Regions from separate parts of the Lactococcus sp. SK2-659 genome, predicted to be linked through region 1. Evidence: riboswitches for the same ligand, from Rfam matches in the RefSeq annotation. Region 1 holds a riboswitch; the other holds the start of a gene.

The links. Region 1 has a riboswitch for FMN ahead of LDP15_RS03260 (ECF transporter S component). Riboswitches for the same ligand answer to the same signal wherever they lie in the genome.
Region 2: it holds a riboswitch for FMN, as region 1 does, so the genes downstream of both, ribD (bifunctional diaminohydroxyphosphoribosylaminopyrimidine deaminase/5-amino-6-(5-phosphoribosylamino)uracil reductase RibD) here and LDP15_RS03260 (ECF transporter S component) in region 1, are expected to answer to the same signal.

What each region holds. Positions count from the first base shown of each region.
Region 1 covers NZ_JAIWQZ020000001.1:695,939-700,365, reverse strand. The annotation lists gene LDP15_RS03280 (hypothetical protein) at 1-34, opposite strand, end outside; partial or broken gene LDP15_RS03275 (glycoside hydrolase, family 25) at 14-85, opposite strand; gene LDP15_RS03270 (serine protease) at 98-958, opposite strand; gene LDP15_RS03265 (hypothetical protein) at 975-1,565, opposite strand; gene LDP15_RS03260 (ECF transporter S component) at 1,876-2,496, opposite strand; FMN riboswitch at 2,611-2,747, opposite strand; gene LDP15_RS03255 (pseudouridine synthase) at 2,845-3,564, opposite strand; gene scpB (SMC-Scp complex subunit ScpB) at 3,551-4,117, opposite strand; gene LDP15_RS03245 (segregation/condensation protein A) at 4,110-4,427, opposite strand, start outside.
Region 2 covers NZ_JAIWQZ020000001.1:967,700-972,126, forward strand. The annotation lists gene LDP15_RS04540 (bifunctional 3,4-dihydroxy-2-butanone-4-phosphate synthase/GTP cyclohydrolase II) at 1-390, opposite strand, end outside; gene LDP15_RS04545 (riboflavin synthase) at 399-1,049, opposite strand; gene ribD (bifunctional diaminohydroxyphosphoribosylaminopyrimidine deaminase/5-amino-6-(5-phosphoribosylamino)uracil reductase RibD) at 1,049-2,137, opposite strand; FMN riboswitch at 2,320-2,436, opposite strand; gene LDP15_RS04555 (magnesium transporter CorA family protein) at 2,607-3,512, shown strand; gene parC (DNA topoisomerase IV subunit A) at 3,538-4,427, opposite strand, start outside.

The DNA.
Region 1 (4,427 bases):
TAACACCCTCATAATTCCAGTCTACTTTTGTCAAACTAATCACTTCGTTCAAATTTTTAGTATAAAGATGTTCACCATTATTTGGATTGTAAACACGCTAAAGGGCCGTTGCTTTCAATGCTGGCACGTTATTTTGAATCCAATTGATATTACTTGCAGTGAGTTGGACGCCGTAGTTGGGATATTGTGAAGCGAGAGAGGAAGGAACTTTGCTGTTATCCCCATTTGGATTTGGGTTCAGATACTGCGCCTCGGCAACATTAATACCAACAATATTTTTACTTGTATTAAAAACAGGGCTTCCACTTTGACCAGGATACATACTGATGTTGGAATAGCTAAATAGAGGATTACCAATTTGAGAAACATTTCCTGACATTCCCCACATTTGTTTAGGCTTGTCCCCCGGAAAACCTATCAAAGAAATCGCTTGATTTTTTGAAAGAACCGAGCTCATCCCCATCCAGCCTGTTGATAATCCTATATTTTTCGAAAGGTTAAGAATTCCTAAATCGTCTGCACCTAAAGGATAATTTATCGTTCCAAGTCTATCTTTTGCCAACCAATCTGGATTAGCAACTTCACTCGTTACAGCTGTTGCCGCATTAAAATTATAATTTCCATTTGCAAAAGCTTGATAAATTGTAGCAGATTTAATATGTCCACCTTCCGTCGCATTATATATCATGTGTCCTGCTGTTAATACAGCATTCGGTGCAATGATAACTCCACTCCCCCTATAGCGAACTCCATTTCCTCCAATTGTTTCAATATAGACTATTGTGTTATAAGGAAATTGATTGGCTGTTGAAATCAGTTTGCGTTGGTCAGGCTGGTAGACATTACTTGCCGTAGCCCCACCAGATGGAATAAATGGCACCGTATCCGCAAAAGTACTAGAAGAAATTAAAAGCAAAGTTGAAGCAAGCGTGATATGAAGTTTCTTTATTTTCATCATTCTTTTTCCCTTCATCTTAAACAGCCTTAGCTGGTCCAGTTTGTAAAGGCTCAGGTGATGTAAATGAAAAAGCCTCTCCTTCATCGTGCCAACCAATTTTTTTCAAATAGTCTCTTTCATCCCAGTTAGAAGTATAGAAATGTTGACCACTATTTGGATTATAAAGTCTCTCAACCGTCGTTTCTTGGTTCCACGGTATGACCGTAGCATCATAAAATACAATTCCCTCATTCACCCATCCATAATTTTTGAGTTGAACTACTTCATTCGTATTTATTGTGTAGAGATGTTGACCGCTATTTTTACTGTACAAACGATAAACAGGAATTTTATCATAATTTTGACCGTTCATCGTATAGTATGAAGTTCCAAGGACTCCCTCATAACCCCAGCCCAAATGGACAAGATTATTTTTCTCGGTAAGTCCCATTGTATAAACATGCTCACCTGAATTTGGATTATAAAGGCGATAAACTGGGCCATTAAAGTTTGCCGTAACAGCTTTTGCCGGTGTTGCTTCTTTGATTGATAAACCCAGTCCAAGTAAAAGCGCTCCAAATAAGAGTCCGTTTTTGAAAAGTTTTTTATGTGTAATATGTGTGTTCATAAAAACACCTCCTTATCGTTAATAGCTAAAACAGTCAAAGAAATACATTTGTAATCTTTTGGTTAATTCGTTATTTTGAGAAAATTATTTTTTTCACCATGAGTATAGCGCTTTAGTTTGAATTAAGCAAGAACTATTTTTTAGTTATTTTTATCCTTATATACAAAAATGTAATCAAACAGAAATATTATTCAGGGCTTTTGTTTATATCTTCAATGCTAAAAATCTATCATAAAATTAGCAAATAAAAAAACCGCTAGGAAAGTCCTAGCGAGTGTCTATTCGAGAGTGAAATACTTAATTATTTAAATTAAGCATTATAAAATTTTACGACTTTGTTTTTCTTGAACACTGCAACAATCAATCCAAATACCAGAGCAAAGATGATGTACTGCAAAGCATTAAAAGGTAAAACTACTGTCAAAAGATAAGTTGGATTCAAAGTAACTGATAGAGAACCCATATTAAAAAGATGAGTTGCTCCAACAAAAATCTTATCAACATCGAAGCCAGCAGCTAAACGATAGAGAGGGAGTGCGTAGAAAACATTCAATACCATCATCACAAGAACTGATGCGATGGCTGCTAAAACTACACCAACTGTATAGTTTTTGATTGAGAATTTTTTCTTTGTAAAGAACCAAACAATTGCCATGAAGATTCCCAAAGCAATGAAGTTCATCGGCACACCAATCCAAGTTGATGGACCTTGATTAAATAGGAGATACCATAAGATAGAGCGAATAAAGAGGATAATAAATCCATCACCCAATCCCAAAGTAAAGACTCCAATAAGTACTGGAATGATTGAGAGTTCAACTTTCATAAAATCAATTCCAGGCAATAGCGGAAACTGCAAAATCGGCAATAATAAGATTGTTGATAATGCAGCAAGCATGGCAATTAATACCATCCGACGTGTTTTAGACATAAAAAAACCTCCAAATATGAGAAAATAATTCTTCAAATTTCGAGGAAGTTGATAGACATTTTTGGTTTGGCTAAAAACAGTAATCCAACCGAAGTTGATTACACTACAAAAATTGTTCATCTTCTTCCATCCAGACTTTACTGTCGCTAGCAGATTCTCACTGCTTCAATCGCCGTAGCGAATCGCGGAGTCATAAGGTCAAAGCCCTATTTACCGCCGGTCCCGAATTACACGGTGCCCTGAAGATAATTTTATTATAGCACAAAAATAGTTTGCTTATCAAGAATAAGATTTGCTTAAGAAATAAAAAAACAACTCTTTATCAGAATTGTCTTTTATAATAATCAGTTAATTTCCTTGGGCTGCATTAATCAATTGAGAAACTTCTTTTTTACTCAAACGACGAAATTGTCCTGTTGGAAGTCCATCCAATGTAAGAGTTCCATATTGAATACGACTCAATTTTTGTACTGGAAGTCCTGCAGCCGCAAACATTTTTTTAACTTGATGATTTTGTCCTTCATGGATAGTTAAACTAACAATCGAATGATTTTTTGTTTTCTCTTGTTTGATAATCTCATAACGGGCGGGACTAACTTTTTTACCTTCAATAGTCATACCTAAAGTTAAAGGACGCAAGTTTTCTTTGTTCGCTTGGCCTTCTACCTTAGCAACATAGACCTTATCAACACCATGACGTGGGTGAGTCATCATATTCGTAAACTCACCGTCGTTTGTAAGCAAAAGCAAACCGCTTGTGTCCCAGTCCAAACGTCCCACAGGATAAATACGTTCTTTAACTTGAGGCATTAAATCCATTACCGTTTGACGTCCTTTGTCATCGCTAACTGAAGAAATATAGCCTCTTGGTTTATTTAGAAGATAATAAACGGGTTCTTCATTATAAACTGCTACTCCATTAACTTCAACGATATCTCCAGTTGAAACTTGATAACCCAAGTTTGTCATTGGAACATTATTTACCGTTACTTTTCCCGCTAAAATTAGTTCTTCTGCTTTACGTCTGCTTGCCACACCTGCATGGGCCAAATATTTATTGATTCTCATTTTCTTCACTTTCGTTAAATAAGGTTTGTTCTTCTGCGATAAATCTTGACTCATCTATTTCAGGTAATTCATCTAAATGATTAATCCCAATATAGTCTAAGAAAAATTCAGTTGTTGCATAAAGACTCGGACGTCCTGGTGCTTCAACTTGTCCGACCTTTTCAACCAAATCAAAAGCACGAAGTGTTGAGAGAACACCTGAGGAATTCACTCCGCGGAGCTGATCGATTTCGAGTCGAGTTAAAGGTTGCTTATAAGCAATAATTGATAAAACTTCAAGAGCTGATTTTGACAACGATTGATTAAGAGGAGTTTTGGCATAGTTTTTAAGAATTTCTGCAAACTCTTCTTTTGTAGCCATACGATATTTACCTGCAGTTTCAATAATCGTTAAAGCAGATTCTTCATCAGAATGATATTTTTCTTTTAAGTAATCAATTTGTTGCTGACAAGCTTGTTTAGACATTTCTGTCAATGCTGACAATTCTGCCAAGGTTAAACCAGCTTCGCCAGATACAAAAAGTAAGAGTTCACAACTTGCTGTCTTATTCACTAGTTTCTTTTCTTTCTAAAATAATTTCTCCAAAAAGCTCTCCTTGAGAAAAAGAAATCTGTTGATTTTTGATTAATTCTAAAAGAGCCATAAAAGTGGTGACGAGTTCATCTTTATTAGTAGAGCTAGAAAACAAATCTGAAAATTTACATATTTTTTGTTCTGTAAATCTAGTACTTAACTCTAAAATCTTATCAGCGATTGTAAATTTCTCAGCTGCTATTTTTGTATTCTCGTCTTGAAAATGTTGTCTTTGCAACTCAAGAATTTTAGTAAAAGCTAGAAATAAATCTAAAGCAGATTTATCCTG
Region 2 (4,427 bases), 270 kb from region 1:
AAGTGGAAATACATGACCTGGTCTACGAAAATCACTTGGTAAACTCTCGGCATCAACAAGTTTTTTTATGGTTAAGGCCCGTTCAAAAGCCGAAATTCCTGTGCTAGTTTCAATATGATCAACCGAAACTGTAAAAGCTGTTCCATGATTATCTGTATTTTTCTCTACCATTTCCTCTAATTGTAAATTCTTAGCATAAGTTTCACTGAGTGGTGCGCAAATCAATCCTTTGGCCTCACTTGCCATAAAATTAATTATTTCTGGACTGATATATTCGGCCGCACAGATAAGGTCGCCCTCATTTTCTCTATTTTCATCGTCACTAACGATAATCATTTCCCCTGCTTTAAGTGCAGCAAGTGCTTCTTCTACTTTATTATATTGGAACATTTTATCTCCTATAAAAATCCGTTGTTAAGTAGTTTTTCTTTAGTTAATGAAGATTCTTTCATCGAAGAACTACTATCGCCCCATAATTTTTCTATATATTTCCCCAAAATATCATTTTCTAAATTAACAGTATCACCCACTTTTTTATCTGCCATTATCGTCTCTTTGAGCGTATGTGGAATAATAGAAACACTAAAAGATTTCGACTTAACCTGAGCAACTGTAAGACTAATCCCATCAATCGTAATTGAGCCTTTTTCGACGATGTATCTCATTAAATTTAAGCTCGTTTTGATTTCAAACCAGATGGCATTTTCTTCTTTTTTTACTTCTAAAATCTGGCCAACTCCATCAATATGTCCTGACACAATATGCCCACCAAATCGGCCATTTAATGGCATCGCTCGTTCTAAGTTAACTTTGGCGCCCACATTTAAGGTCCCAAGATTTGAACGATTTAGACTTTCAGGCATAATATCAGCCATAAATTCTTTTTGATTAAATTCAGAAACGGTCAGGCATAAACCATTTGTTGAAATAGAATCTCCAAGTTTCATATCCTCTAAAATCAAGGAAGCACGGATACTAATTTTGGAGGATTTTTCTCTTTTTTGCAGGCGACTCACTTCCCCTATTTCTTCAATTATTCCTGTAAACATTAAAGAAGCTCACTTTCTAATAAAATATCTTCTCCTAGATGGGTTATTTGAGGACTTTTTAGGAGATAGGCTTGATTGGGTTGCTCGATTCCATGTCCTTCAACTGGACTTGGTGCTTCTTTTCCACCAAATATTTTAGGGGCAATATAAGTTTGAACTTTTTGGACTATCCCTGCTTTTAATGCCGAAGCATTTAATGTCCCTCCACCTTCCAAGATGATACTATCAATCCCCTTTTCTCCTAACTTTTTGGTCAATTCTTTCAAATTCAATCTTCCTTCTAGGCAAGAAACTAAGATAATTTCACAACCCACTTTAAGAAAGGGAGCTTGTTTTTCGGGGTCAGACTCAGCTGTAGCAATAATCGTTGGAATTTCAGTAGCTGTAGAAACAATCTTGGAAGTTAAAGGACTTCTTAAATGAGTATCACAAATGATTCTTATCGGATTTTTTCCATTTTCCAACCTGACAGAGAGTTGTGGATCATCTAAAATAAGTGTTTCAACACCAATCATAATTGCCATAAAACGTGAACGGTCTTGATGTACTTTCTCTCTTGCAATTTCACCTGTAATCCATTTTGATTGACCTGCTGATGTCGCAATTTTTCCGTCTAAAGTCATTGCATACTTCATCATGACATAGGGAAGCCCTTGACTAACATAATAAAAGAAAATTTTATTTAATTCTTCACATTCTTTTTCTAAGACTTTGATAGAAACTTCAATTCCAGCTTCTCTCATTGCTTTAATTCCTTTTCCTGAAACCAAGGGATTGGGGTCTAAATGCCCGATAACAACACGCTTAATTCTATTTTTTATAATCGCTTCAAAACAAGGGGGTTGTTTTCCCTGATGCGCACAAGGCTCTAAGGTCACATAAAGCGTGGCTCCTTCGGGAGATTCGTTACAATCCTTAAAAGCATTGATTTCCGCGTGAGCTTCCCCATATTTTTCATGATAGCCTTGACCAATAATTCTCCCTTCTTTGACAATAAGGGCTCCTACTTGAGGGTTAGGGTTGACATTACCACCTCCTTTTTTTGCAAGTACAATTGCTAAATCCATGTAGTATTCGTCTTTTTTCATCTATTCATCCTTTCTAATAAAAAATAAGACCCTAAAATAAAATTTCAGGGTCTTTTGATAAATTTTCTATTTTTTTTCGAGCAAAAATGCAGCTCAAAAAACCAAAACTGGAGTGAATTATTTAAATTCACTCCAGAGTTTTAGGCTAAATAGACATAATACTGACTAGAGTATTATGGTTTTATTATCTTCTTTCATCCAGACTATACTGTCGGCCTCGGAGTTTCACCGAATCATGCTGCAAGCAGCTCGCGGGCTATACCGCCGGTAGGGAATTACACCCTGCCCTGAAGATTTATTCAATTGTAGCTAAAGTATAGCATTTAAATTTAAAGATTGTCAAGAAATAAAAACGTATTCTTTAAAATAGCAATTTCTCAAGTTAGTTATTAATAGTTTTTGCCTATTTATTTGCTCAAAAATTACAATTTTGCTAAAATGGCTCTATTAGAACATAGGATATCTTATCATGCAAGAAATAAAAATAAACCCTCAACTCACTTGGCTTTCTTTTAATGTCGAAGACCTTAGAAATATTTCTGAACTTGCTACTTATGGTATTGACTTAGAAACACTTCAATATGCCGAAGATAAAAATGAACGTCCGCACACGGAGTTCATTCCTGATAGTCAAGACTTTGTACTGATTTTCAATAGTCTGGATTTACTCAATTCAGAAGTTCATTATAAGACGGTTCCCATTACTTTTGTAGCACAAAAAAATCGATTAATTACTCTTTATCATCCAGAAAATGAATATTTAATTAATCAAATTAAAAAATATTGTTTTCAAAATGAACCAGAAACGGTTTATCATCTTCTTTTCATCAGTTTATTTTTGATTTCAGAGGCTTTCTTTCCTTACTTAGAAAAAATCGATAAATCAAAAGAAGAAATTAATCAAAAGTTGCGTGAAAAAACAACAAAGAAAAATTTGTTGGCCCTTTCTGATATTGAAACGGGAATGCTGTATATTGTATCTAGTGCCAACCAAAATACTTTACTACTTGAACAACTTAAAACTAAAAGTATTTACAGACAGTTCAATGAAACTGAAAAAGAGCAGCTTGAAGATGCAATTATCGAAGCACAGCAGCTTGCCAGTATGACACAACTTAATGCTCAAATTCTTGAACAATTAGCAGGAACTTATAATAATGTCCTTAATAATAATTTGAATGATAATATGACAACTTTGACAATTGTTTCTGTACTTTTGGCAGGATTAGCAGTCATCACCGGTTTTTTTGGAATGAATGTACCACTTCCACTTACTAACCAAAAAGATGCTTGGGTTTGGATTATTGGAGCTTGTATTATTCTTTGGCTACTTTATGCGGCACTCTTTCGTTATATTATTGGTCGAAGACAATAAAAAAATCAGCCAAAGCTGATTTTTTTTATTTTATTTTTACGCTTGCAATTTTTTCAAGATCATCAGCAATTGGATGTCCATTGCTTGTTCGATCTGATAATGATAAATCGCACAAATTGATATCATATTTCTTACCAGTCTCACTGATAACTTCTAATACTTGTTCATCAGTTTCTTTTGTCGCTGGTGCTTTAGCTTGACTGAACAAATCTAATTCCTCTGTTAGCGCTGATAAATCAGCAGTTGAATTGATTAAGCCGGCTGCAAAGACGGTATGATTATTTGTCTTCAAGGTTCGTAGTACTTGAAGGCCACGGTTAGAACGTGAGGTAGCCGGAATATCATCCGTCTTGACACGTTTGATAAATGCCCGTTGAGTCAAAAGGTACCAACTATTTGAGTTAACAAAGAAGGCGGACTTAATTTTATCACCATTTTTGAGATTCATGGCCTTGACTCCTGCAGCTCTAGCACCCAGAACTGGGACGTCATCAAGATTAAAGCGAAGGGCATAGCCATTTTCAGAAATAAGCATAAGGTCTGCAAATTGTACTGGGGTGATTAAAACAATTTCATCATCTTCTCCCTTAAGTTTAGCATATGGAGTAGATTTTGAACGATAGGTACGCCAAGGGGAGAAACTTTCACGTTCGATTTGCTTTATTTGTCCATTTTTTGTGACAACAACTAGATTTTCACCAGCAAATTCGTCCACAATCTGAACAAAAATTACTTTCTCATCGGCTGAAAAATTAGAGAGACTTTGGGATAGATGCTCACCAATGTCTTTCCAACGAACATCCGAAAGTTCATGAATTGGGCGATAAATGACATTTCCGAGATTTGTGAAAAGCAAGAGATGTTGAGTTGTTTTAGCATTGGCATAGTAAAGAAGCTCGTCATCATCACGTTTAC